DNA from 3 places in the Blautia sp. JLR.GB0024 genome. Region 1 is predicted to be linked to each of the others. Evidence: predicted binding sites of a transcription regulator. Region 1 holds the regulator's gene; each other region holds the start of a gene.
The links. The regulator Rex, encoded in region 1, represses fermentation and respiration genes when NADH is low (regulators of the CRP and FNR family bind a similar motif). The targets are predictions, from matches to a motif close to ATTGTTAANTANTTAACAAT.
Positions count from the first base shown of each region.

Region 2: V8Q34_RS20910 (L-lactate dehydrogenase) is a predicted target of Rex. The motif match lies at 698-717, and genes of this name have one in related genera.
Region 3: V8Q34_RS02680 (phosphoenolpyruvate carboxykinase (ATP)) is a predicted target of Rex. The motif match lies at 1,506-1,525, and genes of this name have one in related genera.

Region 1 covers NZ_JBANBF010000001.1:694,622-696,897, forward strand. The annotation lists gene abc-f (ribosomal protection-like ABC-F family protein) at 1-425, opposite strand, end outside; gene V8Q34_RS03140 (redox-sensing transcriptional repressor Rex) at 598-1,242, shown strand; gene V8Q34_RS03145 (NAD(P)H-hydrate dehydratase) at 1,342-2,276, shown strand, end outside.
Region 2 covers NZ_JBANBF010000012.1:4,208-6,483, forward strand. The annotation lists gene V8Q34_RS20905 (sensor histidine kinase) at 1-330, shown strand, start outside; gene V8Q34_RS20910 (L-lactate dehydrogenase) at 910-1,857, shown strand; gene V8Q34_RS20915 (CoB--CoM heterodisulfide reductase iron-sulfur subunit B family protein) at 1,883-2,276, shown strand, end outside.
Region 3 covers NZ_JBANBF010000001.1:582,023-584,298, reverse strand. The annotation lists gene V8Q34_RS02680 (phosphoenolpyruvate carboxykinase (ATP)) at 1-1,448, opposite strand, end outside; gene thrC (threonine synthase) at 1,571-2,276, opposite strand, start outside.

The DNA.
Region 1 (2,276 bases):
ACAAGCTCACTTTTATACGCATAGCCGTTCTCCATCTCAAACTCATGGGTCAGCCGGGAATACGTCTCCATCAGGCGGTCCAGCTCCTCCCCTTGGGCGTGCTTCATCTGTTTTTCGGTTCTGCGCATATGGAGCTCCATATCCAGAATATGCTGTTTGACCTGGAGCAGAGAGTCATAGATGGTGAGCGCGCTGTCCAACTCCTGATGCTGGGCCAGATAGCCGATGGTCCTGCCCCTTGATAAGATTACCTCTCCGCTGTCCGCGGGAATCTCCTGCATGATGATGCGCAGCAGTGTGGATTTTCCTGCTCCGTTGATGCCCACCAGGGCGGCTTTTTCGCGTTCTTCTATATGGAAGGAGGCATCATGGATCAGATTCATGCCTCCGAACGATTTTTCAATGTTTTGACATGCCAGTATCATTTTATACGAATCTCCTTTATCTTTTGGTTCACCCTTCCTATTATATCGGAAATTCAGAATTTGACAACAGATAAAAACAACAATAACTGGAATTGTATTTGACTTTATTTTAACAATTATATATAATATTCCTATATGAAACAGAAAACTTAGACATAAGGAGGGTAAAGTCGTGGACGAAAAATGCATATCGAAAGCAGTCATCAGAAGACTTCCCCGATATTACAGATATTTAGGAGAACTTTTGGAAGATGGTGTGGAACGTATTTCCTCAAACGAGCTGAGCAGCAAGATGCGCGTGACCGCATCCCAGATCCGCCAGGACCTGAACAATTTCGGAGGATTCGGGCAGCAGGGATACGGCTATAATGTGCAGTACCTGTACACAGAGATCGCCAAGATTCTGGGGCTCGACAGGACCCACAACATGATCATCATCGGAGCCGGCAATCTGGGACAGGCACTGGCCAATTATGTACAGTTTGAAAAGCGCGGATTTAAAGTGGTGGGTATATTTGATGTGAATCCGGTTCTGAAAGGTATCTCTATCCGTGGGAACGAAATTCTTATGATGGATGAACTTCCCCAGTATCTGAAGGATAATGATGTTCAGATCGCAGCGCTGACTCTGCCTAAGAATAACGCGGAGGAGACAGCCAACCTGCTGGTGGAAAACGGAATCAAAGCCATCTGGAATTTCGCACATCTGGATCTGGAGGTCCCGGAGGATGTCATCGTGGAAAATGTACACCTTTCTGAGAGCCTCATGCGATTGTCTTATAACCTGAATTGTTATGTGACCGAACATAAAAAGTAAGAAAAGGCTGCTGCGGAATTTTTGCGGCGGCCTTTTGCTCTGCAGGAAGGTTTGACAGACGTCCCTGATTCATACCGGAATAAGAGAGGAGTGTATGATATGAAACAAATCGTAACCGGCGGACAGATGAAGCTATTGGATGAATACACGATCCACGAGATTGGGATTCCCTCCCTGGTACTTATGGAGCGGGCAGCTCTGAGTGTCTGTCAGGCACTTCGGGAGGAAAATTTTCCTTTGAAAAGAGTTCTGGTGCTCTGCGGTACCGGAAATAACGGTGCGGACGGCGTAGCGGTGGCCCGTATGCTCCATATGACAGGTGTCTCGGCAGATATCTGTATACTTGGAAAAAAGGACCATTATACAGAAGAAATGAGAAAGCAAGTGAAAATTGCAGAAAATTATCATATATCCTTTGTCAAGAATGCAGTACCTGCTGAATATACTACTATAGTAGATGCTGTCTTTGGTGTAGGTCTGTCCAGGGAAGTGGGCGGAAAATACAGGGACACCATCGAAGCTCTGAACCGGTCAGGGGCAAAGGTCATGGCAGTGGACATTCCATCAGGTATCAGTGCTGATACGGGGAAAGTGCTGGGCTGCGCAGTGAAGTCTGATGTGACAGTCACCTTTGCTTATGAGAAGGCAGGTCTTTTATTCTACCCGGGCGCATCCTGCGCGGGCAAGGTAAGGACGGCTGATATCGGAATCTACAGGCTGCCTCAGAATGATTTTGAACTGTCCATACAGAGCTGTGAGGAGAAGGATCTGTGCCGGATTCCGGCGAGAAAGCCGGACGGGAACAAAGGAACTTTCGGGAAAATATTCCTGGCAGCCGGCAGCCGGGATATAAGCGGCGCGGCATATCTCTCCGCCTGTGCGGCTCTTAGGGCCGGCGCAGGCATGATAAAGGTACATACCAGGGAAGAGAACCGTCAGGCACTGACCACAATGCTGCCGGAGGCCATGTACAGCTTTTATGACGATGAAGAGATCCGAAAAGAACAGATCCGGGAAGGGCTTGCATGGGCTGA
Region 2 (2,276 bases), on a different contig from region 1:
GATGGCAGCCGTCTCTACAGAGTTTTCCAGAACCTTCTGCAGAACGCCCTGAAGTATTCCTTGGATGGTTCACGCGTTTTCATAACACTGAAAACAGACAATAAAACAGCAAGGGCCACGGTAAAAAATATTTCCCAGGAGGAGATCCCGTCGGATATTGATTTTACCGAGCGGTTTGTACGCGGAGATGAGAGCCGTACCGACGGCGGAAGCGGACTGGGCCTTTCTATTGCCAGGAGTTTTACAGAGGCGTGCGGAGGTGTGTTCGGGATTGAAGTGGATGCGGATCTGTTTGTGGTGACAGTGGAATTTCCGATAAAAGATATTTAAACTAACATGTTTGATAGATAAAAAGACTGCCCCTGCGGTGCCGGAATGACGGAGCTGGCAGGGGCAGTCTTTTTTTGAATACAGCGTGCTTTTGTAAGCACACCTTAAAAATGTGTGATAAATTCAGAAAAAACCATTTTTTGTTTTTTGTATACATACATGAATCTGCCCCAATATTCCAGGAAAATAATCGAAAAAATAATCGACAAAAAAAGTCCAAAAATAAATTGCACGCATAAAAATACAAGTAATTTAAGCATTTTTAATTTTTTGAATGCACGCACAAAAAACAAGATGGCCGAAAGTGCACTTTTCTACATTAACGTAGTAGATGAGGCAAAAAAGTACAAAAAATCGTTAAAAAGTTGTTGTTAATTTCTTATCAATATGATATCCTTAATTCGTAGCGCGAAATCAGATTCTTCTCAAAAGGCCCTGAAACCAGGGGGGATGAGTAAATATGTTTTAACAGAAAAACATACTCAGAGAGATAGAATTTGTGATTTCACATTTTTTTGAATATTAATTGTTAAAAAAAAGACAATAAGGACCACCCAAGGGAAGGGGAAAGGAGCAAGCATGAGTAGTAAAATTACTGTCATCGGAGCCGGAAGCGTTGGCTCAACAATTGCTTACACATTATCTAACGGGGATATCGCATCAGAGATCGTATTGATTGATATCAACAAAGAAAAGGTTGCCGGAGAAGTTATGGATATCGCACAGGGTACCTGTTTCCGCGATCCGATCAACATCGTTGCCGGAGAGTACGAGGATGCAAAGGATTCCGATATTGTGATCATCACATCAGGAATCGCCCGCAAACCGGGTCAGACAAGAATTGAGCTGACACAGACAAATGTGAATATTTTAAAGAGCATTACACCGGAAATTGTAAAGGCTGCGCCAAACGCGCTTTACATCATTGTAAGCAATCCTGTTGATATTATGACTTATGTATTTACAAAGATCTCAGGACTGCCGGAGAATCAGATCATCGGTTCCGGAACGATTCTGGATACGGCGCGCCTCCGCTGCGGACTGTCTGAACACTTTAAAGTTGCTCAGAAGAACATCCACGCTTATGTATTCGGTGAGCACGGCGATACTTCCTTCATCCCCTGGACTGGAGCATATATATCAGGTGTCAGCCTGGATGAGTATTATGAACTGGCAAAGAACCTGGGCAAAGACGTGGAAGAGCTTGATAAGGACGAGATGCTGACCTATGTGCAGAAATCCGGCGGCAAGGTGATTGCGAACAAAGGCGCTACTTTCTATGCGGTATCAGCGGCAGTATGTAAGCTGTGCGGAATCCTGCTGGCATCCTCCGATTCCATCGCAACGGTTTCATCCATGATGCACGGGGAATACGGCATTGAGGATGTCTGCGTCAGCACACTGACTCTGGTTGGACCGAACGGTATTCAGGGCAAAGTGCCGATGAGAATGAACAAAGAAGAGATTGCAAAACTTCAGGCAAGTGCCAATGCACTGAAAGAAGTTATCAAACAGATAGAACTGTAAAACAGGATTTTTAACAGGAGGAACTATGAAGTACAGTTATTATCCGGGGTGTACCCTGAAAACAAAAGCAGTTGAGCTGGATGCTTATGCCAGAGCTTCTGCAAGGGCACTGGGATTTGAACTGGAAGAAATTGAAAACTGGCAGTGCTGCGGCGGAGTTTATCCGCTGGGCACTGACGAGATCGCCACAAAACTTTCTTCCGTCCGTGCTCTCAATGAGGCCAAAGAAAAAGGCCAGGATCTGGTAACACTCTGTTCTGCCTGTCATCATGTGATAAAACGTGTCAATGATGATATGAAGAACGCAGACGATATTCGCACCAGAGCAAATAATTATATGCAGTTAGAAGAACCCTATGCAGGTGAGACGACAGTGCTCCATTTTCTGGAGGTACTCCGTGACCGCATAGGTTTCGACA
Region 3 (2,276 bases), 110 kb from region 1:
AGGATACCTAAAGTATCTTTCGGCTGTACTTTCTTGCCCATGAAATCGCCTGTGTTGATGATGTAGCAGTCTACATTTTTCTCTTCAACCAGTTTTTTGAATTTCTCGTAGTCATCAGCTAACGGATATGTTCTGAACGGGTTAGCGTAAGGAACAACAACCAGCTTATTCGGGTCAACGCCCGGTGCAAGACGCTCTGCTGAAGAACGTTTTGTAGCCAGAGTAGCGCCCATTACAGATGCTAAAGAAGCACCTTTTAATTTCACTACCGGCGGAATGGTCGGGTCTTTCATGATCCAGAAGATTGCGTTAACCGGCTCGTCGATCTTGTCAACGCGGTTCGGTGCCCACAGTTTGGATTTGATCGCACGTCCGTTACCATTTCTGATATCTTCTGTTACAAGCTGGATGTTTCCATCCTCGTCTAATGTAGCAGAGTTATTCATGGATGTCAGAAGGAACTTGTTGTCATCGCATCCTGCAGGATAATCCTGAGTTTTATCGAAGTATGTAGGCTCTAACGCTACGGAAGCACAAGTATCTGTGTTGATGATGAATGCATCATCATGCAGAACCTTGATCTCGTATTTGCCATTGTGTTTTGCATGTGTGATGGTAGATTTACCTGATCCTGACAGACCGTATACAGAAGCAACGTATTTGGAACCGTCAGCCAGTGTGTACTCTTTCTGTCCGCCGTGGCATGCTGCATAACCATTTCTGTTGGCAATTGCCCAAGCCATGGTCAGAGTACCTTTTTTGTGCTCACCGAAGTATCTCATACCAAGGATACAAGCACAGTTCTGGTCTGTGTTGAAGTAGCACAGAGTCTGCGGATCGCTTAAGCAGCTGAAGTCAACGCCCGGACGGCTTGCAGGTGCCCACTGAGGATCTGAGAAGATAAAAATATCTGCTTCTTTTCCGCCGCCTACAGGCTGGGAATTTTTATACATTTTTACATAGTCATCAGACATATACTGGAAGTTCAGCATCCAGGAGTACATGATGTTCTCTTCGCCTTCCGGAATCAGCAGGTGAGCTTTTACCATGAATTCTGGGTCCAGACCTACATATACCTCTGCATGATACATGGTTTTCCAGCGGGCTTCATAAATAGCATCCATAGCCACTTTGTCAAGAGCCGCGCAGTCAACACCTGGTTCTCCGGCAATACGGCGTGCTGCTGCATAACGTCCTGTGATAGCACCATCGTTGAATAATAAAACTTTAGCATCTCTCTCAAGACCAAACTCTTCGCCTCTATAAACAGGCATATCTGTAACGACTGTTCCAGGTGAGTTCTTCGCTAATTCATATGCCTCTTTTAATGTGTTAACCTTAACAACATTGTTGCCATAGAATGCTGCTTCAATAATGGAACGAGTTTTGCTGAAGCCAGTTTTGCCTGCTCCAATCTCGTTGATTGGGTAATATGCTTTTGTTGACATATGGTTTCCTCCTTAATCTTATCTCAAAGTCAATTTATTATCTCATGTTAGTTTTTAAAAGTCAATACTTTAACAATGTATTTTCTTGACGATTTTTTTACATTTTATAGAATTTTTATTTTTTAAATTCCGAGCACATTTTTTACTGCGGCAGGCATATCAGGAACGTCCACCACGGTATCGTGCAGAACAGGGGCTGTACGGATCTCCTCAATGGCATTGGGAACCTTCACATTTGCAATTTTGGACAATTCATCCACCAGCTCGAAATCACCCATAGCATCATATTTGCTGTCAATGGCGTTCATGACGCTTCTTGTGAATTTAAACGGACTGGCTGTGGAGGCAATGACCGTCTTGGTGCTGTCCCCGGTCTCATCTGTGTATTTTCCGTAAACACAGGCAGCAACCGCTGTATGGGTGTCAATCACGTAGCCTGTATCCTCATAAAGAGCCTTTATAGCCTGGGCAGTCTCCTCCTCTGTAGCAAAATTGCCATAGAAATCAGCAAGCTGGCCGCGCATTTCCTCTGTGATCTGATAGGTTCCGCCCTTGGTAAGCTGCTCCATCATCTCCCGGTTTTTGTCCGCATTTTCCCCTGCAATGCGGTAAATAAGCCTTTCCAGGTTGCTGGATATAAGGATATCCATGGATGGAGAGGAGGTCAGAATGAAGTCACGGTTCCTGTCATAGCTTCCGGTAGAGAAAAAGTCAAAGAGAACTTTGTTCTCATTGGAGGCACAGATCAATTTATCGATCGGCAGGCCCATATTCTTGGCATAATAAGCTGCCAGGATGTTTCCGAAGTTTCCGGTGGGCACTGTTACG